3 regions of the Micromonospora sp. NPDC049102 genome follow, and region 3 is predicted to be linked to each of the others. Evidence: riboswitches for the same ligand, from Rfam matches in the RefSeq annotation. Region 3 holds a riboswitch; each other region holds the start of a gene.
The links. Region 3 has a riboswitch for cyclic di-AMP ahead of ACGFH9_RS06965 (transglycosylase family protein). Riboswitches for the same ligand answer to the same signal wherever they lie in the genome.
Positions count from the first base shown of each region.

Region 1: another riboswitch for cyclic di-AMP. It lies ahead of ACGFH9_RS16720 (coiled-coil domain-containing protein); the one in region 3 lies ahead of ACGFH9_RS06965 (transglycosylase family protein).
Region 2: another riboswitch for cyclic di-AMP. It lies ahead of ACGFH9_RS17645 (C39 family peptidase); the one in region 3 lies ahead of ACGFH9_RS06965 (transglycosylase family protein).

Region 1 is NZ_JBICTE010000015.1:18,509-23,490, reverse strand. It holds gene ACGFH9_RS16730 (MarR family winged helix-turn-helix transcriptional regulator) at 1-151, opposite strand, end outside; gene ACGFH9_RS16725 (carbonic anhydrase) at 310-999, shown strand; gene ACGFH9_RS16720 (coiled-coil domain-containing protein) at 1,078-2,100, opposite strand; cyclic di-AMP (ydaO/yuaA leader) riboswitch at 2,104-2,235, opposite strand; gene ACGFH9_RS16715 (YibE/F family protein) at 2,402-3,760, opposite strand; gene ACGFH9_RS16710 (hypothetical protein) at 4,340-4,732, shown strand; gene ACGFH9_RS16705 (metal-sensitive transcriptional regulator) at 4,737-4,982, opposite strand, start outside.
Region 2 is NZ_JBICTE010000016.1:92,792-97,773, forward strand. It holds gene ACGFH9_RS17635 (hypothetical protein) at 70-558, shown strand; gene ACGFH9_RS17640 (hypothetical protein) at 771-1,541, shown strand; cyclic di-AMP (ydaO/yuaA leader) riboswitch at 1,826-1,966, shown strand; gene ACGFH9_RS17645 (C39 family peptidase) at 2,212-3,036, shown strand; gene ACGFH9_RS17650 (alpha/beta fold hydrolase) at 3,173-3,919, shown strand; gene ACGFH9_RS17655 (CDP-glycerol glycerophosphotransferase family protein) at 3,916-4,982, opposite strand, start outside.
Region 3 is NZ_JBICTE010000004.1:190,241-195,222, forward strand. It holds gene ACGFH9_RS06955 (SDR family oxidoreductase) at 58-756, opposite strand; gene htpG (molecular chaperone HtpG) at 951-2,867, shown strand; cyclic di-AMP (ydaO/yuaA leader) riboswitch at 3,090-3,260, shown strand; gene ACGFH9_RS06965 (transglycosylase family protein) at 3,260-3,937, shown strand; gene ACGFH9_RS06970 (hypothetical protein) at 4,012-4,359, opposite strand; gene dinB (DNA polymerase IV) at 4,480-4,982, opposite strand, start outside.

The sequences.
Region 1 (4,982 bases), on a different contig from region 3:
CGATGGCCTGGGCGGCCCGCTCGGTGACGCCCACCTCCGCCGCCACGTCGCGCAGTCGCGCGGTGGGGTCGCGGGCGATGGCGAGCAGCACATGCCCGTGGTTGGTGAGGAATGTCCAGTTCCGGCCGCCGCCGGCCGCCGTGCTCGCCATCGTGGGGCCGCCTCTCCGGTCAACGTATGAAATCTAAATCACGCATATCTTGACGCATCTTGCGGTGCGTGTGACCGTTGAGCGCGAGCCAGTGCCCACCGCCGGCCCGGCTGCAAAGCCCGTTGAGCAGGTCAAACGCGTGGAAACGAGGTGCGGGGATGAGCCGTTCCGGTACGCCTGGCGGGCAGCCGGGCGCACAGCGGGCCGTCGATCGATCGTCGGTCACGACCGAGCCGGCCCGAGCGTACGCCGAGCTGGCCGCCGGCAACCTTCGCTTCGTCGGTGGAGCGCCGCGCCACCCCAACCAGGACGCCGGACACCGGGCCGCCGTGGCGGACGGGCAGCACCCGTTCGCGGTGATCGTCGGCTGCTCCGACTCCCGGCTGGCCGCCGAGATCATCTTCGACCGGGGCCTGGGTGATCTCTTCGTCGTCCGTACGGCCGGGCACACCACCGGGCCGGAGGTGCTGGGCAGCGTGGAGTACGCCGTGACCGTGCTCGGCACCCCGCTCGTGGTGGTGCTCGGTCACGACTCGTGCGGCGCCGTGCAGGCGGCCCGCGAGTCCGCCGCCACCGGCATCGCGCCCCCGGGGCACCTTCCCGCGGTGGTCGACGCCGTGCTGCCCAGCCTGCGGCGCGCCACCGCCGAGGGCGTGGACGACATCGACGGCATCGTCGACATCCACATCGCACAGACCGTCGAGACACTGCTCGAGCAGTCCCCCGTGCTGGCCGGCGAGGTGGCGCGGGGGCGGTGCGCGGTGGTGGGGATGTCGTACCGGCTCGCGGCCGGAGTGGTGCGGCCCGTGACCCCCGTACCGGCCGAGGCCGCGACGACCGACGCCTGACGATGCCGGTCCGCACCGAACACGCCCGAGGGCCGCCCCGCTGGACGCGGGACGGCCCTCGGACTGCTGATCACCGGGTCAGAGCAACGACATGTGTACGTGGTCGGTGTGGTTCGACGGCCCGCTGTACGACTTCCAGCCGGTCGCCGGCATCCAGATCTGCCGGTTCCAGATCACGTAGTAGATGCCGAGCCGGTCGGCGTTGCGGATGAGGAACGCGGCCACGTTGTTGCCGTACATGCGGGTGTCGTTGTTGTGCCACGGGCTGAAGCCGCTCTTCTGCAACGACCAGTCACAGGCGCGGCCCTTCGGGTGCTCGTACGGTCCACCGTTGCGGTGGCAGCCCACGAACCGGTTGAACCCGGCCCGCTTGACCTCCTTGTACGCGTGCAGCGTGCGCGGCGTGATGCAGCCCGAGGTGGTCGGGTCGTCCTCGCTGCACGACTGCGCCTTCCACTCGCCGTCGGCGGTGCGACCCGGGCCGATCCGGGCGACCGGCGAGATGGCGTCGACCAGGCCGCCGGTGAAGCCCTGGCCGCCGACCAGCGCGAGCGCCTTGTCCGCGTCGCGCTTGTCCTTCGCCATCAGGGCGGTCTGCTTCTGCTGCTCCCGCACCTCCGCGTCGAGGGCCAGCTTGGCCTGCTCGGCGCGGGCCTTCACGGCGTTGACCTCGGCGAGCTTCTTCTCGTTGACCATGTTCATCTCGTCGAGTGCCGCGGCCCGCTGGACGAACGAGTCCGGAGCGTCGCTCTCCAGCAGCATCGCGATCGCGCCGACGCGCCCGGTCCGGTACGACTGGGCGGCGATCTGCCCGACCTGCGGGGCCAGCGCCGCCAGGTCGGCCTTGGCCCGGTCGACCTCGGCCGCCAGCTCGACCTGCCGCTTCTTGGACTTGGCCAGCTTGGACTTGGCCGCCACGTAGTCCCGGTTGGTCTGCTCGATGACGTCGTTGAGCAGCTTGGGCTCGTCGCCGTCCTCCTCGTGCCCGGACGGTGTGGGGGTCGTCGGGGCGGCGTGGGCCGGGAGGGGCCCGGCGAGCACGGTCAGCGCGGCGAACACGGCCACCACGGGCGTCAACCAGCGGCGTAGGGGTGCCGTCACAATCTTCCCTTCCGTCGACCGCCGACCGGGTTAGCTGACGGGTTCGGGGCGGAAGTGGCCCCTACCGCTGTCGCGGATTCACCCCACGTACCTGGGTCCCCGGCTCGCCGGTTGGCGATTGGGCGGTGGCACCGCAGGCGCCGCTGCGCGCCTTCGTCGGTGACCGGCAGCGAGGTTACCCGAGACTCCACCACCTGAGCTACGTCCTGATGCAGACTAAAAGCGTCATTTCGCCATGGCGTTGAGTGACCAGTGACGCGGTTCTCAGGGCGGGTGCCCGATCCGGTCACGCTGAGGAGTGTCACCATGCCGTATCCGTGCTCCTGTTCGGCTCTGGCCACCCGGTGGTGGCGGTGGATGGGGGTGCGTTCCGCTGCGGATCGGACCCGTCGGCCCGACCCGCTGGCGGTGAACTGAGAGCGGCCAGCGCCTCCGCGCGGTCCGTGCGGGGGCGCGGTGGCGGGGCGTCCGCGTCGGACGTGCCCGTCGAGCCGGCCGCGGTCACGACCGCGGCCAGCCCGGTGGTGAGGGGTACGGCGGCGATCAGGCCGAGTGTGGCGACCGCGCTGCGGACGATCTCCTGTGCGAGGAACTCGCTGGTCAGGATCTGCCCGATCGGGCGTGTGTCGGCGGTGAGCAGGAGCAGCAGCGGCAGTGACGCGCCCGCGTACGCCAGGACGATGGTGTTGACCGTGGAGGCGATGTGCGCCCGACCGACCCGGGTGGCCGCCCGGTAGAGCTGGAGCCGGCTCAGCCCGGGGTTGGCGTTGGCCAACTCGGTGACGGTGGCGGCCTGGGTGACGGTCACGTCGTCGAGTACCCCGAGCGAGCCGATGATGATCCCGGCGAGCAGCAGGCCGCGTAGGTCCACATCGGCCTGGAACATCGAGAGCGTGGTGGCGTCCTCGCTGCCGAAGCCGGTGAGCTGGGTGGCGGCCGTGGCGATGGTCGCCAGCACGCCGGTGAGCACCAGGCTGCCCAGGGTGCCGAGCACCGCGACCGACGTCTGTGCGGTCACTCCGTGTGTCAGGTAGAGCACCACGAACATGATCAGGGCGGCGCCGACCACCGCCACCAGCAGCGGTGACCGGCCGGCGCCGATGGCGGGCAACACGAAGGTGAGCAGGATGGCGAAGCTGGCGGCCAGTCCGGCGAGCGCGGCCAGACCCCGCCACCGGCCGAACGCGACGATGGCGGCGGCGAAGACCACCACGAGCCACACCAGCGGGGTTCCGCGCTGGTGCTCGGCGATGTTCCAGGTGCTGGCGGCGGGATCGGTCGGATCGGTCAGCTTGACCAGGATGATCTCGTCGCCGACCTCGACGCGCGGTGCGCCGGGCCCGGCGGGGATGGGCGTGCTCACCTGCCGGCCGGCGCCCGGCCCGTCCTCGACGAGCACGTCCACGGTGCCGCACGGTCCGCTGGCCGGCGTGCCCTCCGGGCTGGCCGAGGGCGGGCACGGTTCGGTCACCACCCGGGTCACCGTGCCGTGGTGGCGGGGCACGTCGGTGCCGCCACCGTTCGACGGTGCGCCGTCTCGCGGCCACAGCACCAGCGCGGCCACGACGGTGGCCACGAAGAGCGGCACCACCATCGCGACGAGGATCCGTCGTACCCGGGGCGGGGCGGGCCGAGCGGAATGGCTGTGGTCGGAACCCAATGCGAGACTCCCAACGATCCGGTGCGGGGTACGTGCCGGCGGGCCGTCCGGTTCAGCTCCGCCGGACGAACGCGGTGCCGAGCGCCGCAATTCGTGGACTGACGATTCGACGGTCACGGACCGTGACCGGTGGGCCCGGTTGGTGGACAGCGGCGCGCGACCGGGGCGGCACCGGTGCCCGACTGTTCGGCGGGATCGGAGGGCTCATCGTCGCAAGATGCTAACCAGCGCGCCTGGGTGTCGCAGGTCGTGGCGGAGTGTCGGACGGTCGAACCGCTGACACCGCCCCGGCGGGGGGGGGCGGGATGGTGGAGTCATGCCCGCGCCACCACCCGACCCTGAGCCGCCCGATCACCGCCGGCACGCCGAGCGGCACGCCGGGCACGACCCGGCTCTCGACGGCGCTGGCGGCGCGGGGCGGCATCCTGGTCAAGGACCGGGTGGCGTTGGAGCGCATGCGGACCGTTGACGCGGTGCTCTTCGGCAAGACCGGCACTCTGACCCGGGGTGAGCATGCGGTCACCGACCTGGTGACGAGTCCTGGCGTGGGGCGGGACGAGGCGTTGCGGACAGCCGCCGGTGTGGAGTCCGACAGCGAGCATCCGCTGGCCGGCGATCGTGGCGGCGGCCGGGCCGGGTGGCCCGGCGCGGTCGCTGCCGGGCTGCGGGGTGCGGGGTGCGGGCCACCATCGACGGTACGGAGTACGCGGTGGGCGGACCGGCCCTGCTGCGCGAGCGGGTGGACCGCTGCCGGACGAGCTGCGGGAGGCGACCGGGCGCTGGTCGGCACGCGGTGCCGTGGTGCTGTACCTCCTGCGGCTGCCGGCCACCGTGCTCGGCGCGTTCGCGCTGACCGACGAGGTACGTCCCGAGGCCCGGCAGGCCATCGCCGAGCTGCGGGCCGCCGGCGTCGTGGTGGCGCTCAACGCCCAGTTGCTGCGCCGGGTACGCCTCGCACCGGAGCGGGAGTGACGGTTCAGCCGCGCTTCATCAGTCGGCCGACGGCAGCCATCATCTCGGTGGCCATCTCGTCGGCCCGGCCCTCGGCCGCCCCCTCGTGCATGCAGTGCCGGGCGTGCCCGTCGAGCAGGCCCAGGGCCACCTTGTCGAGCGCGGCCTGGATCGCGGAGATCTGGGTGAGCACGTCGATGCAGTAGCGGTCCTCGTCGATCATCTTCTCGATGCCCCGGACCTGCCCCTGGGCACGGCGGAGCCGCGCGAG
Region 2 (4,982 bases), on a different contig from region 3:
TCGGCGCGGCGCGGGCCGACACGCCCGTCGCCGATGCGCCCGGGCGGTCCCCGACGGTAGCGTGAGGACGTGCTCCCGGTCGCGCTCACCTGTCCCCTGTGGTGGGTGGCGTGCTGGACGGCGCGGGTGCTGACCAGCCTTGCCGTGCTGTCGCTCGCCCTGGGTGCGGCCCCGGCGCTGCTACCGGCATCGACCGCAGCGGCCCCGCCGCCCACCCTCTGGTCGCTCGCCCTCGCGGAGCCGCTCGGACCGTCGACCGCGGCCCTCTCCACGATCCTCACCGACCGTGCCGTCGCCGACCGTGCCGTCGCCGGCTGGGCCGCCCGCCCGGCTCTCTCCGGCCGGGCCGCTGCCCAGCACGCCGGCGGGGACCCGGTCGCTGGGGCACCGGCCGACGCCGGGCCGGCGCGGTCCGTCGACCCGCAGCCTGCGCTGAAGGATGCCTTGGCCGTCCTGCCAGGCCCACCGGTGGCCGGCAACCAGGCCCGCACGGACGCTGAGCCCTCGCTCCGAGCCGCCGGCCCGGCCAGCCGAGCCTCCCGAGCGCCGCCGGCCTAGCGGGTCACAGGCGGGGCGTCACCCCGTCCGGCGAGCGCCGAGTCGTATGCCAGACGCCGGTCCCTAACCGGCCACCGGACCCCCACGCCGACCATTGGGCCCACAGGCCTGCCGACGACGTGAGCGCCCCACCACCGCACCTGACGACACACCGCCCGCACCCTCGCCGTGCGGCATCCCATCGCTGACGTGCGCATGCCGAGGAGCCGACCATGGAAACCGTCGTCTTCTACCAGTTCCTGACCGAGGTGCCACAGGCCGCCGCCATCTGGTCGGCCCTGTTCCTGCTGGCGCTGACGGTCCTCGCCGTACTGGTGGCCCGCCCGGAACGGGAGTCGCCGGCGGCCGACCCGACGCCACCGACACCCACCGCCCGCGAGCTGGCCGCCGCGGAGATCGCCGACCTGCGCCGGTACGCCGAGGAGGTGGCCGTTGCCGCCGCCCGAGCGGCGCGGACCGCCCGACGCCGTCGCGCAGACTGGCTGGTCGCTCAGGACGAGGCGCAGCAGGCGTGGACGGCGTACGACGAGGCGGACACCGCGGCCCGCCGGGTGGCCACCGCAGGGGCGTTGCCGACTCCCCGGACCCCGCACACCCCCGGCGAGTACGCGGCCCGGGAGCGCTATCTGCACCGAGCCGCGATGGCGGCGTACTGGCGCGGGGAGCTGACCATGGCGCAACTCGGTGACGTGTTCGGGCACCGGCGTGGCTGGGATCCCCGCCGACACCCGGTGGAGCAGGAGGTGCTGCTCGTCCGGGCGATCCGTGACGCGAGGCTGGCGGAGCACCGGGGGGCCGTGGAGCGGGAGCGGTCAGCCTGGCGGGACGCGGAGGTGGCCGCAGAGTCGGCGCGCATCCTCGCCGAGGAGGCGTACGCGGCGGCGGTGCGGTCGCGGCCGGGCCCGGCGCGCTCACGGCGCACGGCGGCGCGGGCGTCCCGTACGGCAGTCGTGGCGCGCTGGCGTCCGGCTCGGGCGGGTTGAGCCCGATCCGTTATGTGAGGCGCGCCACCGGCGGCGGAATCGGGCGACCGGCATCATCGGGGGCCATTGTTCCGGGCATAACGGCGGCGTTGTCGGCGGCCTGTCCGGTTGTCGCCCACAGGTCCCGGCGGAACCGGTTGTCCCATCGAGTCACGTCAGCGGCAAAACGCGCAGAAATTGCGGGGATAATCGATGTTTACGCAGGTGGGCGCGGCTTGGCGGAGTGTCAACTGGCCAGTACTGTCGTCGCGTCCGGTGCGGTAACCGATCGCAGGAGGCGACGCCGCGCCGACCCGCTCAATCGTGATCAACGAACCGGGGACCCACAGTAAGTCCGGGGTGAATCCGCGAGCCACGGCCCGCGGTAGGGCGATCTTCCCGCCCGAATCCGTCAGCTAACCCGGTAGGCGGTGACGGAAGGAGTTCCATCCTCGTGCAGCACCCCTCGACCCCACAGTTGTTCCCCCGCCTCCACGGCGTCGCGGTGTCCCCGCTCATCCGCCTCGTGACGGTGAGCTGACCCCCCGGGTCACCGCCTTTCCCGCCCGGCCGTGCCGGGCGCTCCCCTGAGCGGTCCACCATCCGCGGGCCACGGCCCGCGCGCTGGCGCCTGCCCGGATACCGGCCGAGCCCCGGTGTGCCGCTCACCCCCCGAACCGTGGAGGACCTCGTGAAGCACACCCTGAAGCGCCAGCTCCGTCGTCTCGCGACCGAGCGCCCGTACCAGATCGTCGCCGCCTCCGCCGCGGCCCTCGCGCTCGCCACCACCACCGGCGCCCTGGTCGCCGGTGCCGCCGACGCCCCGGCCGGCCGGCACACGCCGACCACGGTCGCCGAGATGCGCAATGACACCGTCGCCTCCCGTGGCGAGGTTCGGTCCGTGGCCCCGTCGCCGAGCACCGCCGCCCCGGCCACCAGTGCCGCGTCGCCCGCCGCGAAGGCCACGAGCAACCCGGACCTCACCCGTAAGCCGACGCCGCCGAAGCCGCCCGCGACCAAGGTGCTCGACTACGACTACGAGGCGCAGAACACGTACTACAACTGCGGCCCGGCGGCCACCCGCAACGCCCTGAGCTCCAGCGGCATCGACCGTACGCAGGAGGAGTTGGGTGCCGAACTGGGCACCACCGAGATGGGCACCAACTCGGCTGAGGACACCACCCGGGTGCTCAACGCCGAGGTGAAGGGCTCCCCGTACCGCACCCGCATGTTCGAGAGCGCGCCCAGCCCGGCACAGATCGATCGCCTTGCGGCCGACGTCGTCAGGGCCATCACCGACGGCCGGGGCGTGGTGGCCAACGTCGTCGGCGACGCCACCGACACCGACGGCGGTTGGCACTCCTACGGCGGCGGGCACTACATCGCCGTCGTGGGCTACAAGGACAACGGCCGGACCGTGCGGATCGCCGACTCGGCGAACCCGGCCGACCCGGCGTACTGGGTCACCACGATCGACCTGGCCAACTGGATCACCAGCCGGGGCTACTCCGCCTGATCCAGGCGGACACCCCACGACGCCGCGGGCGCCGCGTCCCCACGAGGGGCCGGCGCCCGCGGCGTCTGCGTTGCCGGGCGGCGACCGCCGCTGAACGGCTCTCGTACCGGGCGGCGAACCGTGGGAGACTGCGGCCGTGGCGGAAGAACCGGGTGGTCAAGCCGGCCGTGAGCCGATCCTGTTGCTGCTGCACGGCATGGGGGCGACAGGTGACGTGTGGCTGCCCTGGGCACCACTTCTGGAACAGCACTGGCCCGGGCGATGGTCGGCACCCGACCTCGCCGGCCACGGCTGGTCGGCGCCACTGCCGTCGTACTCCTTCGAGGGTTTCGCCCAGCGGGTCGCGCAGGGCCTGACCCCCGACGACCGCATCGTCGTCCTCGGGCACTCGCTCGGTGGTGTGGTCGGCGTGGCGCTGGCGGCCCGCGCCGCCGGACTGCCGGTGGACGCGGTGGTGGGGCTGGGTATCAAGGCGGTCTGGTCACCCACGGAGCTGACCCGTGCGGCGGAGCTGGCGGCCCGTCCGGTGGGCTGGTACGCGACCCGCACCGAGGCCGCCCGCCGCTACCTGCGGGTCGCCGGCCTCGCCGGTCTCGTCGCACCGGACCACCCGATGGTGGACGCCGGCCTGCGTCAGGTCGACGGCCGCTGGCGGCTCGCGATGGACACGAGCGCGTTCGCCGTCGGCGAGCCCGACCTGGCCGCGCTGTTGGCCGCCACCGACGTGCCGGTGGTGCTGGCGCGCGGGGAGCACGACCCGATGGTCACCGACGCGCAGCTCAAGGAGTACGCGGTGCCGGTCGTCACGCTGCCCGGCCTCGGGCACAACGCCCATCTGGAGGACCCGGCGGCGGTGCTGGAGCTGCTGGAGCCGTACCGCTAGGCGGGTGCGGGTGCGGGCGCGGGCAGTTCCCGCGCCGACGTCAGCTCCCGGCGAGCCGCGGTCAGGAAACCCTCGGCGTACGACTCGGCCGGGAAGTCGCCCAGGTAGCGGCGGCGGGTGACCCAGCGTGCGTCGGCCAGCGGGTCGGTGTCCAGCAGGGCCGTGAGTACGGCGTCCACGTTGGACATGTCGCGCCGCAGCACGTAGCCCGACCCGGCCAGTGGAAAGCGCTCGGTGAACCGGTCACCCTCGTCGCCCATGTCGGTGACCGCGTACGGCTTGCCGGAGTAGAGGTAGTCCGAGATCACCCCGGAGACGTCGGAGATCAGCGCGTCCGAGCGGTTGACGCACTCGGTCAGGCTGAGCTCCCGGGCGGCCGCCCCGGTGACGTGCTGCCGCCCGCTGCGCGCCCGGTCGGCGGCCAGCAGCTCGGTGAGCCGGCTCAGGTGCCGGGCCGACGTCGGGTTCTGCGCGGTGTACGGGTGCGCCCGCAGGATCACCGTCGCGCCGCGCTCCACCAGCCTCCGCAGCAGCGCCTCGGCCACCGGCAGCGAGCAGTAGTCGGCGTCGGCGTGGTGCCCGGTCCAGGTCGGGGTGTAGAGCACCGTCGGGTGGGCGAGCCCTCGTGTCGGCTCCTGACGTACCTCGATCGACTCCACCTGGGGACGGCCCACCACCACGAACTTCTCCGCCGGGATCTGCACCCCGGCCCGGGCGTACCTGTCGATCGCCGCCGGACCGGCCACGAAGATCCGGTCGAAGATCCCCGACACCGGGTTGGCGCTGGGCGCCTTGTCGCTGTCGCCGTGGTGCAGTTGCACGTGGGTGAGCTGGGTGAACCGGATGCAGTGGCTGTTCTTCGCCCCGTGGTTGACGTAGAAGGCCACCCGCAGGCTCGGCACCAGCGCCTCGTCCATCGCCCGCAGGGTGGGGCAGTAGACCACCGGCGCGTCGGTGGCCGCAGCGAGCGGCGCGAGGAACTCCGGCTCGCGGACCAACACCAAAAAGGGCCGGTCGATCCGTTCGAGGTACGGCAGCCACATGGTGACCTGGTATTCCGAAC
Region 3 (4,982 bases):
GTAACCGAGGACGGGCCGCCGCCGGATGCTCCCGGCGGCGGCCCGTCGCGTCTGCGGTCAGGGGAGTTGCGGGTAGAGCGCGGCGACCCCGCCGGCGAGCCCGCCCTGCACCTGCCGGCTGATGTCGTCGGAGACGATCTCGTACGCGTCGGCCTCGATGCCGTCGACGGCGAGCCGGGCGATCACCGCCGGGTCCGACTTGGCGCCCGTGATGGTCGCGGCCATGTCGGTGTCCATGTAACCGACGTGCAGGCCGGCGACCCGGACGCCCCGCTCGGCGAGCTGGAGACGCAGCGCGTTGGTCATCGCCCACTCGGCGGACTTCGCGGCGCCGTACGCCCCGTGCAGGGGGAAATTCACCCAGGACAGCACGGAGAGCACGTTGAGGACCGTGCCGCCGCCGTTGCCGGCGATGACGGGGGCGAAGGACCGGATCATCGACAGGTTGCCGAGGTAGTGGGTCTCCAGCTCCAGCCGGATCAGGTCCAGGTCGCCGTCGAGGAGGTCCGCCCGGCTGTCGATGCCGGCGTTGTTGACCAGGAGGTTCACGTCCCCGGCCAGCTCGGCGGCGGCGGCCACCGACGCGGGGTCGGTGATGTCCAGCCGGACCGGCGTCACGCCGGGCAGGTCGACGCTGTCGGGGTTGCGGGCGCCGGCGTAGACCGTCGCGCCCCGGGAGACGAGTTCGGCGGCCAGGTGCCGGCCGAAACCCCGGTTGGCGCCGGTGACGAGGGCGGTGCTTCCAGCGATCTTCATGGGGTTGCTCCAGGTTCGTGGCGGGGCGTGTCGCACGGAACGCTATCCGGCTGGCTTCTGTTAGGCAAAGTCAGCTAGGTCGCGCGCCGGGCGCACGGGAATCGGGAATACGACCCGGAGGCGCACGCGTGTACGCCGGTGGCGGCTCGTATCCTTTGCGCGAACCTCCGCACGAGCCGAGAAGGGGAGACGGTGTGAGCAACCAGGCCGAGACGTTGGAGTTCCAGGCCGAGGCGCGTCAGCTCCTGCAGCTGGTCGTCCACTCGATCTACTCGAACAAGGACGTCTTCCTGCGGGAACTCATCTCGAACGCGTCCGACGCCCTGGACAAGCTGCGGCTGGCGACGCTCGTCGACAAGGATCTCGTCGCCGACACCGACGACCTCCACGTCGCCATCGAGGTCGACCGGGACGCCCGCACGCTGACCGTGCGGGACAACGGCGTCGGGATGAACCGCGACGAGGTGGTCCGGCTGATCGGCACCATCGCCAAGTCCGGCACCGCCGAGCTGCTTCGCCAGCTGCGCGAGTCCGCCGACGCCCGCGCCTCGCAGGAGCTGATCGGGCAGTTCGGCGTCGGCTTCTACGCCGCGTTCATGGTCGCCGACCGGGTCACCCTGCTGACCCGCAAGGCAGGCGAGACCGGCGGCACCCGCTGGGAGTCCGCCGGCGAGGGCACCTACTCCGTCGAGGCCGTCGACGACGCGCCGCAGGGCACCTCGGTGACCCTGCACCTCAAGCCGGCCGACACCGAGGACAACCTGCACGATTACACCGCCGAGTGGACGGTCCGCGAGATCGTCAAGCGCTACTCCGACTTCATCGCCTGGCCGATCCGGATGACCGTCGAACGTGCGGGCGCCGAGGGCGAGGCGGCCACCAGCGAGGTGCAGACCCTCAACTCGATGAAGGCGCTCTGGGCGCGCCCCCGCGACGAGGTCGACGCCGCCGAGTACAACGAGTTCTACAAGCACGTCAGCCACGACTGGGCGGACCCGCTCGAGGTCGTGCACATGAAGGGCGAGGGCACCTTCGAGTACGAGGCGCTGCTGTTCCTGCCCAGCCACGCCCCACTCGACATGTTCTCCCCGCAGGGCCGCCGCGGCGTCCAGCTCTACGTCAAGCGCGTGTTCATCATGGACGACTGCGAGGCGCTGGTCCCGACATACCTGCGCTTCGTCAAGGGCGTCGTCGACGCGCACGACCTGTCGCTGAACATCTCCCGCGAGATCCTCCAGCAGGACCGGCAGATCCAGATCGTCCGCCGCCGCCTGGTCCGTAAGGTGCTCGCCACGGTCAAGGACCTGAAGGCCAACCACCCCGAGCGCTACCGCACCTTCTGGACCGAGTTCGGCGCGGTGGTCAAGGAGGGGTTGCTCGACGACACCGACAACCGCGACACCCTGCTGGAGATCCTGTCGGTCGCCTCCACCCACGACGCGGCGGAGCCCACCGACCTGGCCGGCTACGTCTCGCGGATGAAGGACGGCCAGACCGACATCTGGTACGCCACCGGCGACTCCCGGGCCACCATCGAGAACTCCCCGCACCTGGAGGCGTTCCGGGCCAAGGGTCACGAGGTGCTGCTGCTCACCGACCCGGTCGACGAGGTGTGGGTCGAGCGGGTCGGCGAGTACGACGGCCGGCCGCTGCGCTCGATCGCCAAGGGCCAGGTCGACCTGGACACCGACGAGGAGAAGCAGCAGGCCGAGGCCGAGCGCGAGCAGCAGCGGCAGGAGTTCGGCGCGCTGGTGCAGTGGCTCGGCACGACCCTCGCCGACAGTGTCCGGGAGGTCCGGCTGTCGTCGCGGCTGACCACCTCACCGGCCTGTGTGGTGGGCGACGCGCACGACCTCACGCCGACGCTGGAGAAGATGTACCGGGCGATGGGGCACGAGGTCCCCACGACCAAGCGGATCCTGGAGATCAATCCTGGTCACCCGCTGGTCACCGGGCTGCGCAAGGCCCACGAGCAGGGCGACTCCTCGGAGGCGCTGACCGAGACCGCCGAGCTGCTGTACGGCCTGGCGGTCCTCGCCGAGGGCGGTGAGCTGGCCGATCCGGCCCGCTTCACCCGTACGCTCGCGGACCGGCTGGCGCGCACCCTCTGATCACCCCCGGCCGGCGGACCCCGATCCGGGGGTCCGTCGGCCGGTTGGCAGGTGGACGTCGGACCTGATCGGAAACGGTCCATCATGGTCGGTGCACAGGTGGACGTCGTCCGCAACCGCTGGCCGGGACGCCCCGCGTGGGCCGGTGAACAACTTCACAAGCGGTGGGCGACCGTCACCGACCGTGCCTACCGTCGGTCGGGTCCACCACCGTGGACGCCGCGACCGGCAACGCCAAATCCTGCCCCCGGTCGTCGGAAACAGAACCCGGGCAGGAGCGGGGGACCCAACGTTCCTCGGTGCATGTCACCTCGGGGTGAAGCCGCCACCGTGCGGCCGGGCTCCTCGGCCCGAACCCGACAGCTCACCTCGCCGGCGTGGAGGAACGAACCATGACGTCTGCGTACACCCCCCGTCATCGACGGGTCACCACCCGCCGCGTCGCCGTCGGCACCCTGGCCGTCGGCGCGGTCACCGGCGCCGTCGCCCTCTTCGGCCCGGCGGCTCCGGCCCAGGCCGGCGTCAACTGGGACGCGGTCGCCCAGTGCGAGTCCGGCGGCAACTGGAAGATCAACACCGGCAACGGCTACTACGGCGGGTTGCAGTTCTCCCAGGGCACCTGGGCCGGCTACGGCGGCACGAAGTACGCCGCCCGCGCCGACCTGGCCAGCCGCGGGGAGCAGATCGCGATCGCCGAGAAGGTGCTCGACGGGCAGGGCATCGGCGCGTGGCCGACCTGCGGCCGCAAGGGCGGCTCGTCGGGCGGCTCCGCCACGAAGTCGACCACGTCCACCGCGAAGCCCTCGACAAAGTCGTCCACCGGCTCGTCGAAGTCCACCGCCGGCAAGGAGCGGTCGTCGCGGGGCGACCAGCCGGCGACCCGTAGTCACGAGCGGACCGCCCCGGCGGCCAGCGGCGACACGTACGTGGTCAAGCCGGGCGACACCCTGTCGGAGATCGCCGAGCGGCACCGCCAGGCCGGCGGTTGGCAGGCCCTGTACGAGCGCAACCGGCAGCTGGTCGGCGCCGACCCGGGGCTGATTCTCCCGGGCCAGCGACTCGCTCTCTGACGCTCGACAGACGAACGCTCGGCCGGGTCACCGGCCGAGCGTTCGTTCGTCTGCTGGTCTCCGCGCGGTACGCGTCACGCTGCCGAGGCGGCCTTCCTGGGCTCACGGCGCGCCGCCGCCTCGCCGTTCCAGCCCCAGCGCGGTGCCGGCGCGGCCGCCCAGCCGGTGCCGGCGGCGTCACCGTCGACGGTCATCTCGGCCGAGTCGGGGGTGCTGCGGGCCAGCCGCACCGACTGCTCGGCGCTCGTGCGGGCCGCGCACGGCCAGGCCTGGCCGGCGCACTGGAGATTGCGGCAGTGCCCCTCGTCGTCGGGCTCGTGGGCCTCGAGCACGTCGACCGCGAGCTGCCAGAGCAGCGGGTCGGTCACGTCGTGCGGGCGTTCGGCGCGGCGGCTCGATCGGTTGCTGGTGTCGTCGGACATGTGCCCCCCTCGTCAGGCTGTACCCCACAAGGGTCACCCGTCGGCCGCCGGCTAAACCGCCGACCTGCTGTGATGTGTCTCCTGTCGCAACTGGGCGCGTGGACACCGCACGCAGATCGGTCAATCCGGCAGCAGCGGTATCTCGACACCCGGCTCCCGGCCGAGCAGGACCGCACGGGTGAGCGCCGTCGAGCCGAACCGGTCGCGGACCGCGTCGACCGCGGCGTCCAACTGTGCGCCCGGGTCGCGGTGGAACGGCAACTCCGGCTGGACCGGACTATCGTCCAGGTTGCCCACCGACACACCGATCAGCGTGACACCACGACCGTCGATCTCGGACCGGGCCGCCCGCAGCAACGCGCGCGCCGCGGCGAGCAGCGGCGTCGTGTCCGCGGTCGCCTTGCCGATGGTGTGCGAGCGGGTCGCCCGGCTGTAGTCGCCGAAGCGCAACCGCAGCACCACGGTGCGACCGGACCGCCCGGCCGCGCGCATCCGGCGGGTGACCCGGTCGACCAGACCGGCGAGGATGGCGTCCAGTTCCGCCGGGGCGTGCGGAGTACGACTCAACGCGTGTTGGGCACCCATCGAGCCGCGTCGGCGACCGACCTGCACCGCGCGTGGGT